Regions from separate parts of the Paenibacillus sp. sgz302191 genome, predicted to be linked through region 3. Evidence: riboswitches for the same ligand, from Rfam matches in the RefSeq annotation. Region 3 holds a riboswitch; each other region holds the start of a gene.
The links. Region 3 has a riboswitch for cyclic di-GMP ahead of AC3G2T_RS08580 (S-layer homology domain-containing protein). Riboswitches for the same ligand answer to the same signal wherever they lie in the genome.
Positions count from the first base shown of each region.

Region 1: another riboswitch for cyclic di-GMP. It lies ahead of AC3G2T_RS32025 (PilZ domain-containing protein); the one in region 3 lies ahead of AC3G2T_RS08580 (S-layer homology domain-containing protein).
Region 2: another riboswitch for cyclic di-GMP. It lies ahead of AC3G2T_RS17725 (S-layer homology domain-containing protein); the one in region 3 lies ahead of AC3G2T_RS08580 (S-layer homology domain-containing protein).

Region 1 covers NZ_JBYLHY010000032.1:57,714-64,254, forward strand. The annotation lists gene AC3G2T_RS32005 (Ger(x)C family spore germination protein) at 1-94, opposite strand, end outside; gene AC3G2T_RS32010 (Ger(x)C family spore germination protein) at 156-1,271, opposite strand; gene AC3G2T_RS32015 (GerAB/ArcD/ProY family transporter) at 1,268-2,368, opposite strand; gene AC3G2T_RS32020 (spore germination protein) at 2,365-3,906, opposite strand; gene AC3G2T_RS32025 (PilZ domain-containing protein) at 4,077-4,835, opposite strand; cyclic di-GMP riboswitch class I at 4,941-5,028, opposite strand; gene tadA (tRNA adenosine(34) deaminase TadA) at 5,289-5,747, shown strand; tRNA gene AC3G2T_RS32035 (tRNA-Arg) at 5,849-5,923, shown strand; gene AC3G2T_RS32040 (hypothetical protein) at 6,090-6,374, opposite strand.
Region 2 covers NZ_JBYLHY010000011.1:183,352-189,892, reverse strand. The annotation lists gene AC3G2T_RS17730 (DUF5704 domain-containing protein) at 1-2,050, opposite strand, end outside; gene AC3G2T_RS17725 (S-layer homology domain-containing protein) at 3,008-4,309, opposite strand; cyclic di-GMP riboswitch class I at 4,367-4,476, opposite strand; gene AC3G2T_RS17720 (Imm3 family immunity protein) at 5,199-5,558, opposite strand; gene AC3G2T_RS17715 (deaminase domain-containing protein) at 5,573-6,397, opposite strand.
Region 3 covers NZ_JBYLHY010000005.1:5-6,545, reverse strand. The annotation lists gene AC3G2T_RS08595 (family 78 glycoside hydrolase catalytic domain) at 1-2,311, opposite strand, end outside; gene AC3G2T_RS08590 (glycoside hydrolase family protein) at 2,333-3,349, opposite strand; gene AC3G2T_RS08585 (SGNH/GDSL hydrolase family protein) at 3,566-4,207, shown strand; cyclic di-GMP riboswitch class I at 4,882-4,993, shown strand; gene AC3G2T_RS08580 (S-layer homology domain-containing protein) at 5,061-6,350, shown strand.

The sequences.
Region 1 (6,541 bases), on a different contig from region 3:
CGTCTTCCATATCCAGACGGTCGGAGCATCCCGGCATCATGACGAAGGCTATGGCAATAGCGATAAGCCTGATATACAGTGAACGCTTGATCATAAGCATCTCCTCCACTCAATCGTTCTTGCGCCCTGTCAATCTCCCTATGGCGTCGCAAACTTCACTTCACGGGCCCCATACTTTCCAAAGTGACTTTCACGGATACATGTACGTCCGCTTGGGCGAACGTTTCTCCCCAATAATCTTCCACTTTCTTGTACTGCTTATATTCAAAAGCTTGTGCGTAGACCCCGAGGCCGAACGGATCGATTTTATACTTTTGTATTTTCCTGATGAGGTTCTCGAATTTCTTTTGCAATTGTTCGGCGATCAACTGCTCCAGTTCGGTTCCCTTTCCTCGCATATCGTAAGGAAATAACCGTTCCGTCAGCGCAATAGGCATTTTAATGCTCAAATCGAAACGAAATTTGTCGTCGCGATAGGAGGTCTTGACCTTCGTTTTTATTCTTTCGGAGCTAAAGCTTAACTTGTCCGAATTAAGCGGACCACGCTCCGGATAGCCGGGAATGGAAAGCGTCAAGCTGACCGTTTTTTTCGCTTCACTTTGTAATATTTGCATGTAAATGGTTTCTTCCGCATCCAGAGAAGCGACATATTTGCCCGTATGATCAAGGAGGGCCGTTCCGCTCAACTTAATCTCATTATCCATCTGAACTTCAGCAATATAGGGAGTCATCCCCTTCTCATATATTTGCCGGTGCAGCCCCTGCATCGTTGTTTTCACCGTCTCCGATCTCGAACTCTTCGTATCGACCATCCCTTTCACTAATACGGGGAGGAACGGCTGGTCTTTCGGACTCATGAAGATGACTTCAGAGAGAGGACCGTCGTACATAACGACTCTGGAGGTTAACGTATTTTTTGCATCGCGAAAGAAGACATCCATAATCTTGAACCAGCCAGGATGCTGCAAGAGGCGTTTGCCGACAAGGATGACAATAAGCTTTCTGCCCTGAAAAATGCCCGGCGTATAGGCATCCAATTCTCCCCTCCCCTGTCTGACCGTCTGCACAGGTACGCCGAGTTCCTTGCTTTTCTTCTTGGCGCTTCTGCTGAACACAGGCATAACCACAAAGTTAACCTCTTTATTATTCTCATCGAGATCATAGCCCCCCAAAAGCGGGATTGCGGCGTCTTCAAGATCCAGTCGGTCGCTACAGCCCGAGACGATGATAGCCATGACGATAGCCAGCATAAAAATCCGCCGTTTGTTCATAAGTTCTTCCTCCACCGGAACCGGTCATGCATCCACATCAAAATGATTAAACAAACGGGAAATATGTATTCCACGACGATCCCGATGTAAAGAAGAAATTGTCCCATCCGGTCGTTTTGATTGAATGTGGGCATGTAGAAAAATGTGCCGACAGCAAGCAGCAAACAAATCACACGCAACTGTCCCCGATGATCCTGCTTGCCGAGCAGCCAGCTCGTGCACACTACGCCCAAGTAAATGGTCGGAATCCATGCCAAGGAAAACACTAACAAATAAAACGCTATAAACAGCACTTCGATCCGTTCTACAAACTTGAATTCAATTATTTTCAATACATTGACCCCAGGCTCGTTGTATCCGGAAATTTCGTCCGGGCTGAAATAAACAAAACAAATGATTGTGACGAACAAATGTATGAACATTGTCATCGTATTTGAGACGACAATGCTCGCGGAAGCCTTTTGCTTATTTTGCAAAAACGGATACAACATAAACGTCGTTGAAAATCCTATGTAAAAATAGAGCGCTTCCGGCACGCCCTTCATAATAGGCATCCACCCTTCCTTCAGCACGGGAAGCAAATGAAGCCAGTGAGCTTCTTTTAGCGGAAACAAATAAATAACCGGTATCCATAGTGAAAGGAGAAATACAATTTCCGCATATCTTCCCACAACCCGAAGTCCCCCACGAACAATCACATACGTAGGGATAACCAGCAGCAGCATAAGGAGAAAGGGCGAAGTTTGCTGCAGCAGCCAGGCCTTCGTCATCAATATCGTGTATATGAGCCCTGTGTATCCGTAGAAAAAGAGATAGATAGCAAACAGGATGGCTCCCGCTCTGCCCGCCCATTTGCCCCAGTATCTGGTCAGCAAATCCAGCAAGGTATCATCGGGATTTTTTTGCATGATCCGGATCATGATCAGACTTGCCGCTATCGTTAAAACCCAACCGAGAATGAGCGAGATCCAGCCGTCCGTACCCGCCTGTTCGGCCATTATTCTGGGCAGCGCTACAAAAAAAACGCTCACTTGCAAACCCGAATTGATAAAAATATACTGCAGGGAGGTAATCGTATGACCCGCATTTTTGCTCATTTATCGTCACCCTTGGGACGGCTGGGGCCTTGCCGCATCGGTTGAACCGGTCGCGCGCTGACAGGACGCCTATCCATTTTCCATAACGGCAGGCGAACGAACGCGTCCTTCCAATCGACCAGCCGGATTGGCGCGAGCGGAGTGCTGTAAGGAGTTCCGAGCGATTCCAGGGAAATGAGATGCCCTATCATCGTCATCATTCCGATAATTATTCCGACAAAGCCGAACATCGAAGCGGCCACCATCATCGCGAAGCGAATCAGCCGAATGGCGGCGACCATATCGTAGTTGGGCAGGATGAAAGAAGCGATGGCGGTAAAAGAAACGACAATAACCATAATATTGTTGATGAGCCCCGCCTGTACGATCGCCTGGCCGATGACGATGCCTCCGACAATGCCGACCGTTTGCCCGACCGGAGCGGGCAGCCGAATTCCCGCTTCCCGCATCATTTCAAGCGTAAGCTCCATAATGACCGCTTCCACGAAAGGAGGGAACGGCACACGTCCTCTGAACTCCCCGATCGTGAGCAGCAATTTGATGGGAATGATCTCAAAGTGGTAAGAAATGACAGCTATGTAGAACGCCGGCAAAAAGACGGCGACAAAGAACGCAAAAAGTCTCAGCAGCCGGATAAAAGTAGCGATCGACCAGCGTGTGCTGTAATCGTCGACGCTCTGAAAAAACGATGTGAACGAGGCCGGACCGACGAGCACGCTCGGAGAACGGTCTACGACAACGACGAATCTTCCCTGCAAAACTTGCGATGCTGCAGCATCCGGCCGTTCCGTCAAAATAAATTGCGGAAACGGAGAATACGGATTATCCTCGATCAGCTCCGCCAACTCGCCGGTATTGATGATCGTGTCGATATTCAGCATCTGAATCCGGTCTTCCAGCTCCTGCAGCACCTCGGGATGCGCGACATCCTCCAGGTATAGAACGGATACGATAGTATGCCCGCGTTGCCCTACTCTTAATTCCTTTATTTTCAATTCGCGGTTGGGAATGTAGCGCCGGATAAGCGCAACGTTCTGAGTGCTCGTTTCAACAAAGCCTTGATGCGCTCCTTTCAGGGACGCCTCAAGCTGCGGATCTGCAATCGCCCGCTGCGGCCAGCCCTGCGTATCGAGAGAATACGACTCCGCCCGTCCGTCGACAAAAAGTATGCTGCGGCCATGCAGAACTGCGACCTCGATTTGCGCCCACGCATGCAGCGTAATAACTTGGCCGATTGTCAAAATAAAATCGCCGTCCGCATCGTCGCTCCCATCCTCGAATTGAAGCGGGCGGAGCACGTTGTTGTTGATCGAGTTTTTATCCACGAGCCCGCTCAAATAAACAAGCGCGGCTTGCTCTCCCGTGCGCTTGATTGTAAATTGCCGTACGATCAGATCGGGAGTTTGCGTAAACAGGTTATGTAAATCGGCGATATTTTGCGATAGGGACGTACCGATGGAGTCGTTATTTTGCTGACGATTGGACCTCTGCGGGGCTGAATGATACTTTCTCCTGCCGAACAAGTTCGAAAAGCGCATCGCTCATCACCTCATTTTTGATGTCTGCTTCTGCTGTTCCATTGAACGATGGTATCAATTATAACCTTGCGAATTGTCCCTAATCTTATGCATAGCTTGCGCAAATAGATTGACACTAACTTGCTGCGACGAATCGCCAGCGCCGTGTTTGAATAAAAAAAAGCCCGCGGTTATTGATGCACCGCAGACCGGATATCCATGACTTTTTTCAATTTGATGTCTTGTTTTTGTACGAAGTAGGCCTCGACCTGATTTTTCAAAATAAAGGCCCGCAGCGCATTCGTTTTATTTTCCGGAATTTCAACGTATCGGACTCCGTAATAAAAAAAGCCTGCACCCAAAGCCTCTCTTCGGACGATTTCGGTTACGCAAGATATGGAAAAACCGAGCAGAAGTTCGATTTCGAGCTGCGCGTTATTTTCCAGACTCATATTTTTATCCGCGTTCATATTGTTTTCAATCACAAATCCTACGCCGCTCAAGCTGATATTTTTGACGCTAAGGCTGATCGGATGCTCGAAACTTTGCTTGTTTCTCTTATTCTTGTCATGCAAACTGTGCAGCAAACCGCCCTGAACGACATCGATTCGCGGGTGCTCCCTCTTCTCCGTAAACTTCTTCCGGTTATCGGGCGGATTAATCACGATGATCGAACCCTCGTCTTTGGCCACGACCGACGTCTCAAAAACGAATAGCCCCGATTTGGAATAAACCGTAATCTTGACCTTGTCCCCAAGTCGGAAAACATCATATTGAGGCAGCTCGATTTCAATAATGTCGCCAAGCACGTACGTTACTATTCCCGTCGCTACAAAATCGCTTTTATCCAGCACCGCTTTGCTGTCAATCAAAATTTCCGCGTCGTTGCCTTCCTTGCTTCCGTAGATTTTGACCAAATCCATCTTTCTCTCCCTATCCGATAGCTTCATGGCATATCCTCCTGTTCTCTACAAACAGATTAGGCTATAAATAAAAAAATAGACTGTCCCTTCCTGTCGGGGCAACCTATTTACCTAAATCAAACAAGCTTGATTTCCGGTAACCAGGCTGTCATGGTTCTTGTAGAACTTTAGACCCTCGGCTTTGCGTCCTTGTCTTTCGGCAAGTTTGCCCTTATCAAATCTGATCTCGTTATGTATGCGATTATACCTATCAGTAGGTTAAAAGACCTAAAATTTTAATTCTAGTATACCTAGTTTAGCCGTCGGATTCAACCGTTTTCCGCAGGCAGCTTGATTTCAGAGCGGCGAGTCCCTACAATGAAACTCATATATCCACAACTTTTCAACTTATCCACACACTTGTCCACAGAATGTTAACAACGAATGCTTGTTCGACTTCTATTAACATGTGGATAACATTTTTTGAGCGAGGTGTCCCCTGTGGATGAACATATATATTGGATGCGGGAAGCGATCCATGAAGCTTTGAAAGCCGAAACGATCCGTGAAGTTCCAATCGGCGCTATTGTCGTGCGTGACGGTGAAATTATAGGCCGCGGCTACAACCTGCGCGAAACGTCCCTGGATCCGACCGCTCATGCCGAGATGATCGCGATCCGCCAGGCCAGCGAGCATTTGCAGGCGTGGCGTCTGCTGGACTGCAAGCTCTACGTCACGTTGGAGCCGTGTCCGATGTGCGCGGGAGCCATCGTTCAATCGCGCATTCCGCAAGTGATCTATGGTACCGCAGATCCCAAAGCAGGGTGCGCCGGCACGCTGATGAACCTGCTGCAGGAAGAACGTTTCAATCACCGCGTCGACGTGATCAGCGGCGTGCTGCAGGAAGAATGCGCAGCACTGCTGACCCAGTTCTTCCGCAAGCTTCGGAACAAGGTCTAGAAGTCTGTTCGATCCGAACCTAGATTCCTAGACCGGCAAGCTGGCAAGGCAAGAGCACGGTTGCATGACGAAAAACTCCGTGTTAAAATAGTCTTTGCTATGCGCCCGTAGCTCAGCAGGATAGAGCGACAGTTTCCTAAACTGTGCGTCGCGGGTTCGAATCCCGCCGTGGCGCGTATAACCCTGCTTTAATCGGGTAGAATCAAACGCAATTTATGCGAACTTCTTACGGTAATAAACGTAGGAAGTTTTTTTATTTATGGACTTATGAGCTGGCTTATTTCGAAGCACAGGTTAACAACGCGCTGGCGCGCATACTCCTCAGTCAGAAAACAGCCACCTTCATACGGCAAAAGCCGCGATTAGTGCATGCAGTTCCGTTGGCGCAGACTGAATGCGGACATACGTTTTCAAATCGATCGGAATCTCAAAGCCGCCTGAGGACGTACGCACGTATGTCCCATCTTCGCGCAACTTTACGCGTGATATCGTAACGATTTCGTCTTCCGGTTCGAGAATCAACGCTACATTCTCTATTAGTAGATACGCATTCCAATCAAAAACTAACATTTCATTAGCAACGTCATCCCGATGTTTCATTCGTACCGTTATCTTGCGAATAGCCATCACCTCCTTTCCGGTCAGGACGCTCGCGTGTAAACTGAGGTTCCGTATGTGAAATGAAATTTATAATATCATTTTGAGTTATTATCTTAAATTGATATTAACTCAATTTGTTAATAACGTCAAGCGTTGTTATTGTGGTAGAATGGAAATTAATAGGAGCGTGGTTT
Region 2 (6,541 bases), on a different contig from region 3:
CCGGCACATTGCGCATCGTGTCGTTCAGCAGCACATGCCGCTGCTGCTTGTCGTCCGCGGAGCCGATTTTCACAAAATACCTCACCGGGTTCTCCGAATACGCATGGTAGTACAGATCCACCGGGATACGCCCCGTTCCATCCTTGTTCACAAAATAAAAGGTCGGCGTGATCCGAATTCCATCCCGTCGCCCGAACATATTCCCCTTCGTCTTCAAGTCGAATTTAAAATGATACCCGGTCTTGATCGACACGGTATGGTCATAGCCCGGAAACGGGTGGCTTCCCGGGTGAATCGGCAGCACGTACGGATAGCTGTTGCCCCGCGGGTTTCCGTCGATATCGTTCGTGCCGGTCCAGTACGAAACGCCTGTCGGCGAGATGCCGTCGCTCGTGCGGAACACGTACTGCCAATCATAGTCGCCGATATCCGTGATATGAAAATCGTACAACCTGCCGATCACTTCCACCGGAATTGTGTTCGTGGCCACATGATTCGGCCAATCGAAATTGGCGCTCGTTTGTGTCGTAAAGTCCGTAGGCGCATTGATCGCAATCGACCGAAAATGAACCGTATAAAACCCTTCGTCGATCCACGTCGGCATGATGAACGTCATGTCCGGTTGATTCACCGGAATGTCGACCCATGTCCCCGCCACGATGTACGCCGACTTGTCCGCATTCCAGACGTCGAACTCGAAGCGGACTTGCTTGTTGGCGGTGTACTTGGCGTAATCGCCGTACCCGTTTGTGACCCCGTACCCGCCAAAGCCGGGGTACGCGTCATGCTGGCCGGTCGTCGGCACGAACACCGTGAACGGCCGGTCCAAAATGACCGCCGCCCGGCCTGCGGTGGGCACGACTTTTTCGTTGTGCGCCTGATCGTCGGTCACAGACGGGTACATGACCACCGGTGTATGCACCGTCACCGGATTGATGCCGTCGATCGGATAGTCTTTATCCGATCCGCCTTTGACATTCCCCGGGATCAGCGGGTAATAGATCGTGCCGGTCGTCGGCTGGTCCGCCCGGTTGACGAGCGAATTGCTGACGACGTAGCCATTGCCGTACAGCACATCGCGGCCGATCATCGTTGGCTGCGGGATCGTTCCCGGCGTCTGTCCCTGATCGGGGTGCCGGGAATTTTCCATAACGGTTACGCCGTTAAAAACGACCAGGTCGTTGTTCACCTGGTTGCGGCCCACGGCGTTCTCCGCCGCCGATTGAAACTCCGGCGGCGTGCCTCCCGGCGGAGGCCCTCCGCCTGTTCCCAGATTGACACCGCTGCAAGTAGCAGGGTGAACGTGAGCGTTTACATCGTCGCTATTGCCGGATTGCAGCGTTGGCGCCGTATAGCCATGGGGATCCAACTGAACCGTTTCATCGGGATAGCCGCCGAGCGCATAATTCGTGATCGTGGATTTTTCTAATCCGTAGACCTCCAAATTGTCGATTTGCCAGTAGCTATATGGCCGTTTGACAGTCATGGTCTCGGTTACGGTTTCCTCCATAGGGACCGGTGGCGCCCCTTCCCCGCCGCCTTCCGTCCAAACGTATTTTTTGGTAACTTCAACCGCATACGACACCTCGCCGGTCATACTCGCAAATTGATTTTGAAATAAATACTCCAGCCCCAATACGTTCGCATAGAGGCTTTCCGAAGTCGGGATGCCTTTTAACACATCGAATCTTTCCGCATCCCGCATATCCGCGAGAAGCACACCGCTGGCCGCAGGGTCCATGACGGCATCCTGGTTGACGGTGCCTTTGACCGGGGGCTTGATCTGAGGGGTGCACCCGGGCTGAGACCCGCAGCTGCTGGATACCGTCACCGATGCGGTACCCGTTTGATCGATGCCTGCCGCTGTGTCGACATAGCGCGCTGTGATCGTAGCGCTGCCTGCCGAACTTGCCGTTACCAATCCGCTTGAGTTCACGGAAGCCACTGCCTGATTGGAGATCGACCATGTCGTGTTCGGGCTGCTTGAAACATTTTGAGTCGTCCCATCCGGCTTCGTTAAAGTGGCCGTCAATTGTTTGGTTGTGTTCATACCGGGACTCAAGCAGCCTGCAGGAACGTTTACCGATAAACCGGCTGCCGCTGGCCGATATTCGGCAACAATGGTCGTACCCCCGATATTCATCGTTATATTTCGGTTTGTTAAGTGAGCATCCCCGATCACTTGTGGAAACTTGATGTTGCTAGGATCCATCGTGGGGTAAATATATGACTTTGAAATCGGGACCGTTTGTCCATTGTGATCATAAGCAGGAGGAAGGTTATAAGTTACGCTTTCCAAATAACGGTATACATTTTCTGTTTTCACTGTATCAATGAGTGTTCTCGTAGTTCCGTCTGCTGAAACCAGATATCTTTCTACGGTTAAGGGTTCATAAGGCGTATACGATGCCGGTATATCATAATAATCATCAAGATCATCCGGGTGGGCCCATGGTTCTGCATGTTTTATTTCTTGAAGTGTATAAAAAGGTCCGCGCCTTGTGCTCCCGTCGGACGCATTGAACGATTCCATGATTGCGCTGAAATAGATGGGTTGCCCCGGCTGCAGGACAGAGTCAAAGCTGTCAAAAAAATCCCGATCAACCGTAGCCCCGTCAAATTTGAAAGTAGTTGTTACTGGATCGCCAGGGATTGGCGGGTCCGGATATTGAGTTACATTCGCTGCATTGTTATAGACAACAGTTTTATCTAGGTTCATTGGCTTGCAATCTCCATCTCTACATGCCGGAGCACTATGTATCATCCACCCGACAGTTCGATACCGAATGCCGGTAGTAGCGGCAGTTGAAGTAATGTCGATTTGAATGCCATGTAAACGTTCATCCATAGTAATTTGCACTGGATATGCGAGTGCTGGAAGTGGTAGGATTAACGCAAATATGAATACAATCAAAAGTACAAAAGATATACATTGGGGGAGTCTCTTCCTCATAAGTATCCCTACCTCCTTCCATATCAATCTATTCACGAATAACCATGAAGAGATTTACTCAATTCGATAGGTTTTGTATTTAAAAAGCGCAGCGTCTGATTTTATTTTCTCTTCGATTATTTTAACGCCAAAATTTTCTGCCGAAATCGCCACATCTGCATAGCCGACATACCAAACGTCTTTTTCAATGTTTTTCGGTCCCCATATATCGACAAACAGATTTTTGTTCTCATCAAAACTGGTTACTTTAAACCTGAATTGGCAGCGTACATAGTGTGAAACATCACCGAAGAAAACTATAGATGGTTCTGGCGTTACTGTGCCTTCAATTCGGATATGATTCTGCTTCACCCAATCAACATACCTTTGTGCATCACGATTTACGTTCTGTGGTTTATTAACGGTTTGTAAGAAAGCATCCACCCAGTTTTGATCTATCGTATTGTAATCCACATTCAGTATTTGATTACCAAACTGTGATACGAGTTTAACCCAAACGTCAACCGCATCTTTCGAGTAGTATCTGGAATCATGGATGATTTCTTTCGCTGTAAAACGAATTGAATCTGTCTGGAACGGATGTTTATACTCGTACATTTCATTAGGAATACCCTGTAGGATGTAAGGAAAATCACCGCTATTCGACGGCAGATTTGTCGTGCGAATCGCGCGCCCCCAGGGATCTTTGGGAGCGTTCATCGCTTGCTCCGCACTGGCAACCGCTTTTTCGTCGACAGCCAGCGAATGGCCTCCTTTAACAGTAAGAATACGCTCAATTGTCGTTATCGCCTCAGCCCGCGTTGTCGGTTGATCTTCCCCGAGCGTGCCGCTATCATCCATGCCAGTAATCAGACCGGCTTTGGCCGCCAGATACATCCACTTCGTATCATCAATGTTCTTGTCGGCGGTCGTAGCCCGAACGGCTGTGCGCGCCATTTCTTGACGCGTCATCGGCGTGTTCCAGTCCCCACTCATAAAATCGCTCGGTCGATATATCCCCGCGTTCGTCGCAGCGTTAACGTAGGGCAAATACCAACTATTACCGGTGGTTACACCTGAGGTTGGAATCTGAAGCGCGGTATTTACCATTTTGATAAATTCAGCGCGCGTCACTTTTGCATTCGGTTTGAAAGTGTGATCCTGGTATCCGTCGACATATCCTTTTTGCACCGCGCCGGCGATGGTCGTCTCCGCCCAATGCCCTTTCGTATCGCTAAAGCTGCCTGTGAAAGCTGTGCCGGCGGCATTCGTTGTTTTCGTCGTTGGTGAAACGGCGGTTGAATCAGCTTGGACATCAGGAATTGAAGTCCCAAGTAGTGCAATAACCGCTAGCGATGTAATCAAGTGAACTCTCATTTTTATACCTCCATAGTAAAAAAATTACTTTCTTCAAAACAAAAAAAACCAACTGCTTTTGGTGGCCCGGCTACCGTTTCTTTGAGCAATGTCTTACGACACTCCCCATAGAAGTAGGCCCGCAGCTTTGCGTCCCTGTCTTTCGAACAGGTTTGCCTTTTCAATTTCACTTGGTTATTAGGTATTTAAAACTATAAAAATAGTACATTAGATTTAATCCAAATTCCATATTAACCCATAATCCAACATAATTCCACAATATTATTTATAGTTCACACCAAAGGTTACCTATTCAATTACCACCTTGAGCAAGCAAAAGGAAGAAAAGACTATCAACATCGGCTGCTCGATTGTGGCACTGCTCACATACTGGATTATGTTCAATAACTTCGTACTCTTGGCCTTGATATAACGCCCAAATACCTCTATAAACTTCCTCAATTCTTCTGTTCAACCTCAAAATCACTAATTTTATTAAGAAAGTTCTCCGCGGTATCCTCGTTTACGACTGCAATATTAAATCTGTCTGAAAAGTCATCAGGATTATAAATTTCAAATCCTTTCTCAAGATAAGAAGCAATTAGTTTTCGCAAGTCTAAAAACCATATCTCCTTGTCTGCAACAAACCATACGATGTTTTGTATTTTACTAGAACTATTATAGTTTCAGCATACTTGGGTTTGTTATGCACTCGTACCTCCTCCTCAATATTCAAGTTATACCTTTACTTGGTCCGCTACATATTTTAATTCTCGGTTCTAAAAATGGTTATTTTTGTTGCTTTCTATGAATCAACTCATGAAAAAAAGAAGACCACAATACAGGTGGCTAGCTCGCATTGTGGCACTGTTCGTTGCTTGGTAATTTACACAAAATTACTGATAGATCATTACAAATCTAGATTTTCATCCTCTATGACCAACCTAACATTTTCCAAGTACTGTTCCCTGATATTAAGTTCAGAAGAATCAATGTTTTCTTTTTTCCAGATGCTTATCAATCTCTTATCCTTAATAATTTCTAATGCATTTTTAACAATATGTTCTCTAATGCAATTATTACGCACGCAAATTTCTGCCAATATTACAGTGAACAACCAATTTGTTTCCTCATAGTCGTCTGTTTGGTTTTCATACTCTACGACCAATCTTGAAATTGCTTGACCTGGGGATAATCCATCAGAAATAAAACTCGTGTAATCTTTCGGGACATACTCCATCAATTCATCATATGTTAATTCTTCTACCATATTCTACCTTCCACCTATCTCTTTAATTCTCTTATATAATACACATAAATCTCTATATCTGGGAACATCTCTTTGAATTTTAAAATAATTGGACTACAGCTAGCACACGGCTCTCTATCAGTATAAAGGTCAATTCTCCCTTTTCTCTCCCTTGGTTCAAGCTTTTTCAGCTCGTCAGTAATATCCTCCAAAATTTTAAATTCTGTATCCCATTTTCTTGTATAAGCACCTTCTCCATCAATGACATCTAAATCGTTAACATCTCGTGGTGTAAAATTCCAGTCCTTCTCATCTTTAAGAGTCGAGAAACCTTGTGCATCACCTGCATCACTTACAGCGTTTACACGACTAGAAGATTTATACTCAGATCTTAATCCTTTTATCTCTACTTTTGCCAAACCAAAATTACCTTGTTTCCTAATTTCCTTCGGCAGTTCTTTTCTGAGCTCTTTACTTCTCCTAGCTAGTTCTCCACCGATACTTTGCGAATCGATTGTTACCTTCTCAGCAGTAATAACTTCACTTTTCAAAGAAGATTTACCCGTCCTCTCACCCTCCGGCAGCTTCTCGTTCGGTCTCTCATTGGGCTTCTCAGGTGGTTTGATCGTTTGCGGAGGAGTTCCCTGATCCACTTCACCGACTCCCCTGGCCGTATTCCCTAAAGCGGGCTTCCCCTTCGAAATAAGCGCTGATGTCCCTCCTGCGATCATGGAAGCCAGCCCGAAGCTCGCCATCCAGTGCTCTTTGGAGAGCGCTTCTTTCGGATCCAGCGCCTCCTTGACCGTTTCAACGCCCCCCATGCTCAGCCAATTGGCAAAATCGTAGGGAGAGTCCATCATTTTGTTTGCCCTGCTTTGTAGACCATCGTTGATGCCTTTTGGAATGCCCATGGTTACATAATTCAAAAAATCAGCAGGGGAATCCAGAGAATGGGCGGCGCGTTCTTCGAATCCTTTTATAATGTCCTTCCCGATTTCCTGGAA
Region 3 (6,541 bases):
ACAGCCATTCCTCCAAATGCCCGAGCATGAAATGGTTTTGCGATTTGCCGACGGTCGGACCGTCCCACGCTTCCGTCAGCGCCGTCGCGCCGTGTACGATTTGGTAGCCGTAGCTGGGATGGCCGGTTTGGCGGGTCATTTCGTAAATGATGTCCGAACGGCCGTTTTGCGCCAGTGCGAGGAGCACGTAACGGTGCCCGATGTCGCCTGCGGTCGTATGCCACCCGCGCTGCCGGATATCTTCTATAAGGCGGGAAAGGACGAATTCCTTGTCGAAGGCGTCGGCCAGTCCCAAAACGAGCGGCATCGCGTTGGACGTCTGGCTGCCGGTCGCATACTGCCGCGTATTGCGGTCGAAAAAAGCGGCATTGAACGCCGATTTGATCTGTTCGCGGAGCCGTTCATATTCGGCCGCGTCCTGATGGTTGCCGACGGCCTGTGCGATTTGCGCGAACACATCCGTCATATGGTAAAACATCGCCGTTTCGGTATGCGCAACCGGCGTGTTTTGAACAAAACCGGGAGGATCGTCTCCCGCATCGTACCAATCGCCAAGGCCGCCCGTCACGATCAACCGGTCGGAGCAGGCGGCCACATAATCGACGTAGGCTTTCATCCCGTCGTAGTGCTCCTCCAAAACCCGGCTGTTGCCGTACATGCGCAGCAGGTTCCAGCCTGTAAGCACGTAGGCGGCGCCCCAGGATACGGAATCGCGGAAGCAGCGCCACTTGTCGGAGAAGACGACATATTCCGGCGCCGTCGTCGGCACCATGCCGTCCGGCAGCTGCGCGTCGCGGATGTCTTCCATCGTTTTCACGAACAAAGGCTCGACATCGTAGTTGAAGGCGACGGAAGGGCCCATCAGATGGACTTGCTCCAGCCAGCCGAGCTTTTCCCGATGCGGGCAATCCGTAAAAATGCTTTTCATGTTGCTGAGCACAGCCCGGTTAATGATGTCGTGCGTCCGGTTCAGCATCGCATCCGAGCTGGCGAAGCGGCCGCGAACGTCCGCAGCCGGGTAAATCATCCGGCCTTCGAGTCGGACAAGCACGGGAACGTCCGCGTCATTGCCGGCACGATCGGCGGGAACCGCGCCTTCGATTTGCACATAGCGGAAGCCGTAGTAGCTGAAGCGGGGCGACCACACTTCCTCCTCGCCGTCTCCGCTTAGGATGTAGGTGAACCGGTACGGGGAGCCGGTCCATTTTTGGTTGGCGGTGCCGTTGTCCTTCAGCAGCTCGGCAGGCGACAAGACGACTTTCGCCCCCTTTGGGCCGCGGACGGCTATTTCCACCCAGCCTGCAAAATTTTGCCCGAAGTCTGCGACGTACACTCCGGGACCCGGCTGCGAGATGCTCGCGGGCAGGAACGTTTCCATTTCCTTCAAGGGGAACGTCGCTTGCGGCTTCAGCTTGCCCGCAGGGGGGGCCGTTTCTTCGGCAGGCTCCCACGCTTCGCCGGAGGCGAAGCCGGGGCGATCCCAGCCCGCTTGCAGGAGCCGCGCGTCGAAATCTTCGCCCCCATACATGCAGGAAAAGACGACCGGCCCCGGCGCGGTGCGCCAGCTTCCATCGCTGGCAATCGTCGAGCTCGTGCCGTCGGTATACGTAATTTCCAATTGGACGATGCATGTGGGCGTGCCGAATGAACGCTTGAACTTCGTATAGCGGCCGCCTGTCACGTTGAAAAATCCGTTCCCCAGCATGACGCCAATCGCATTGGCGCCCTCGTTCAGTGCGCCGGTCACATCGTACACGGAATAAAGGCACGTTTTGTTATAGTCGGTCCATCCCGGCTCCAGCACGCTGTCACCGACTTTATGCCCGTTCAGCCGCAGTTCGTACTGCCCCAAACCGCATATATAGGCTCTGGCCCTCGCCACCGGCTTGTGTACGCGGAATTCGCGCCTGAACAATGGGAGCGGAGCCTGCGCGTTTGCCTGCGGCGCGCTGCTGCGCCCGCCGATCCATCGGGCCGACCAATCGCCCTGGCCGAGCAGCCCCATTTCCCACCAGGATACGGGGCTTTCGGTCATTCGGCCGCCGCTGTCCCAAACCTGAATCCTCCAATAGTAGCGGTTTCGGGATTGGAGGGGAGCGCCGTCGTAGACGATGTGCACGTTGTTTCTGCTTAAGCGTTTGCCGCTGTCCCATACGCTGCCGCCTGCGCTGTCCGTTACGATGATCCGGTAAGCGCTTTGCATTTGCAGGCGTTCGGCCGCCGGCGGGAAGCTCCAGCCGAAAGCCGGGCGGCCGACGCCGACTCCGAGCGGGCAGCGCTTGCTTTCCACATACATTTCATCCACTTGCATCGGTTCCGGTCTCCTTTACAATCACGATGATGTGCCGAAAATCGGCTGTGAAGCGGCGACGCTGATTGTCCTGAACTCTTTGCCGTAGTTTTTGGTCGGATCGCCCTCCCGGTACGGCCGGCAGGAGCAGTAAAAATGATAAAGCACGCCTTGGTGCGTGATGACGGACGGCTTATGGGCAAAAATGGAGTCAATGCTGCCCTCTTCTCCGACGCGAATAATCGGTTCGGGATATTTGTCCCAATGCAGCAAATCGCCGGAAAGGGCAATGCCTTCCTGCGCCTGCTTGTAATTGTAGCCGAAGTAATACATGACCCACAGGCCGCGGTCGGGGTCGTGCAGCACGCACGGATCGCTGGCGAAGCCGCAGTCCCATTCGTCCGGAGTCACGGGCAGTACAGGATTGCGCTCGTATCTTTGCCATTGCTGCAAGTCCCGGGAGAAGGCGACTCCCGTCTGTTCGATCCATCTGCCTTTATTTTTGTTTTTGGCGTTGTAGAACAAATAAAATGCACCGTCATGCTCAATCAGACATTCTTTATAGAGCCCGCCTTTTTCCCAATCTGCGCCTTCCTCGGGGGTCAAAATCGGATCCGGGCATTTGTGCCACTCCAGCAGCCGCTCGTCCTCCGTCCAGGCAATTCCGATTTTCGCCGAGCCCTCTTCGTACCCGGTTTCGGGATAGGCGTGGTAGACGAGCCAGTATTTGTCGTTCCATTTTTTCAGAACGGGAGGGGCATCGATGCGATTCTCTTTCAAAATCCACGTCCCGGCTATATTGACGGAATCCCAGGCCCCATGCTCGTTGCGCTGTAAAATGACGCTCAGATGCTCCCAGTCGAGCAGGTTTTTGCTGACGGCCAAAGCCGTCTGGTAGCCGATGCCGTCGAATCCGACATACATCATGTAAAACATATCGTTGTGCTGAAAAACGAAGGGACAATCCACGGCTCGTTCATCGAAATGGCCGGGTTTACCGGAACCGGCAAGAACCGGTGCGCCCAATTTGTAAGGCGTCATATAGGGCTGGATTTGCAATGCGGCACGCTCCTTTATTTTCGCTGGCTTTTATCGCGGATATTGCCATTTTCAGCTTACAATTAACCGCTTTCATGCTGTGGGGGGGATTGTATCCGATATATAGGTCGATGCTACCTTCGGCCGCCGGCCGCATTGACTTGGCAGACAACCCGGCGTAGGATGAGGGGGTAAAAAGCCGCCCGTTTGCCGGCGGCAACATGAGGAGGCGTTACCGTGCCGTTTAAAGCCAAGGACAAGATCGTGTTTATCGGCGACAGCATCACTGACAAAGGAAGAAAAAAAGATCCCCTGAAGCTCGGGTCGGGCTATGTTCGCCTGATTCACGATTACTTGACGGCGGCGTACCCGAATCTTTCGCTGAAAATCATAAATGAAGGCGTTTCCGGCAACCGCGTGACCGACCTGGAAAAACGGTGGACGCTCGATGTGCTCGATCACCGGCCGCAGTGGGTATCGGTTTCGATCGGCATCAACGACGTGTGGCGGCAATTGGACTCACCGGATGCGGAGCAGGTGTACCCCGACAAATTCGAAGCGGTATACCGTCACTTGCTGGAACAAACGAAGCAAATACCCAGCTGCCGCCCGATCCTCATGCAGCCTACGGTGATCAAGGAGTACCCGGATGCGACGGGAAACGTGCTGCTGCGCCCTTACGTGGACATCGTCAACCGGCTCGCCGGACAGTTCGACGCGATCCTGGTGCCCACGCATCAAGCGTTTATCGATTTTATCGCGAGTGAAACAGGCAAAGATTCGACTACCGACGGCGTACATATGAACCCGCTCGGGGACATGCTGATGGCCGTGACATGGCTGAAGGCCGTTATGGTGCCTTTTCCCGGAAACAAGTGATTCCGGGAGATTGTGGAATGGTCGGCCGGCTGCCGTCATGCGGTGCAACGCCGCGCGCTGGAAGCTGCGCGGCTTGGGTGGCGTTTGCTGGGGCAGCCAGGGGGGAGCTGATTTGGGGCGCGGTCATTCATGAAGCGGCTGGGTGTTGGCATTGGCACGGCGTAGGCACAGCATCGGCATAGGCACAGGCAGCCCGAAAACCTGCAAAAGTGCAGGATTTTTCCATGAAAGTGGCTCGTTTTGGCGAAAAGCCTGCGATTATACAGGAATTTTCGCTTAAACGAGCCTGAGGTCCACGTGTTCGATGAAAAGCCTGCACATTTGCAGGAATTGTTTCATTGCCAGCCTATCAACGAGCAAGAACCTGCACTTTTGCAGGTTTTCTTTGCGTTGCTAGGCAGATGTGCCGCCGGTTCTAGCACGCCAGACCGAAAAGCGCGTACCATCTTACGACGATGGGGGCGGCTTTTTATTTTGGGCGTGTCGATGAATCTTTTTTTGAAGGTAGCGATCACCTAAAAGCTGTAAAGCTAATTAGCGGGGGGTGTAAAACAAACGCGTTGAGCGCAAGGTATAATTTTTTTGTGGAAATACGTTAGTTTATGGGTTAATATGGAACTCATATTAAATCTAATGTACTATTTTTATAGTTTTAAATACCTAAGAACCAAGTGGAATTGAAAAGGCAAACCTGTTCGAAAGACAGGGACGCAAAGCCACGGGCCTACTTCTACGGGGTACAAGTCGCTAGACTTCCCTCGGGGAAACGGCAGCCGGGTCGCCAAAAGCAGTTGGTTTTTTATTTTCGGAAAAGTAATTTTTTTACTATAGAGGTATAAAAATGAGAACCCACTTGATTACATCACTGGCAGTTGTTGCACTACTGGGAAGTTCAATTCCCGATGTCCAAGCTGATTCAACCGCCGCTACGCCAGGCACGAAAACAACAAATGCCACCGGTACGGCTTCTACAGGCAGCTTCAGCGACACAAAAGGGCATTGGGCGGAGACGACCATCGCCGGCGCGGTACAAAAAGGCTACGTCGACGGATACCAGGACAACTCTTTCAGGCCGAATGCAAAAGTGACGCGCGCCGAGTTTATCAAAATGGTCGATACCGCGCTTCATATTCCAATCTCAGGGGTAACCGAAGGTAATGACTGGTACTTGCCTTACGTTAACGCGGCGACCAACGCGGGGATTTATAAGCGGAGCGATTTTACGAGCGGGGATTGGAACACGCCGATGACGCGTCAAGAAATGGCCAGAACGGCTGTTAGGGCCGCAACCGCCGACAAGAACATTGATGACACGAAGTGGATGTATCTAGCGACCAAAGCCGGTCTGATTACCGGTCTAGATGATAGGGGGACGCTCGGGGAAGACCAACCGACGACACGGGCTCAGGCGGTAACGACAATTGAACGCATTTTGACTGTTAAGGGAGGTCATTCGCTGGCCGTCGATGAAAAAGCCGTTGCCAGTGCGGAGCAATCCACGAATGCCCCCAAAGATCCTTGGGGACGCGCGATTCGCACAACAAATCTGCCGTCGAATAGTGGTGATTTCCCTTACATCCTACAGGATATTCCCAATGAAATGTACGAACATAAACATCCGTTTCAGACGGATTTGACCCGTTTTACTGCAAAGGAAATCATCCATGATTCCAGATATTACTCTAGGGATACAGTCGATCGATGGGTTAAACTCGTATCACAGTTTGGCAATCAGATACTGAATGTGGATTACGAGACAATAGACCAAAACTGGGTGGATGCTTTCGTACAAACCGTTAATATTCCGAAGCACGTCAGTGGTGATGCCCAAAAGTATGTCGAGTGGGTGAAGCAAAATCACATTCGAATTGAAGGCACTGTGACACCAGAACCTTCTATCGTTTTTTTCGGCGATAATAAGCATTGGGTACGAAGTATGTTTCGGTTTAGAGTAACCAGTTTTGATGAAAACAAAAATTTGTTTGTCGATATATGGGGGCCGAAAAATATTGAAAAAGACGTGTGGTATATTGGTTATACAGATGTGGCCATTGCGTCAGAAAATTTTGCTTCGCAACTTGCAGAAAAGAAAATAACATCTGATGCTGCATTCTTTGCTTATAAAACCTATCATGCAGAGTAGAAGGCAAATAACCTATGAAAAGAACTACAAAAAAATATATATCAATTGTATTTCTTACGGCACTGTTACTAGTACATCATCAGTCTTTAAATTGTGGATAAAGACGTTTTAATTTGATCCGGGCGTCAGAGGTAGTAAACTGCCAATCGACTCCCTTTTGACTCGAGTTGCGACCTTGCTCCCAGGCAGAC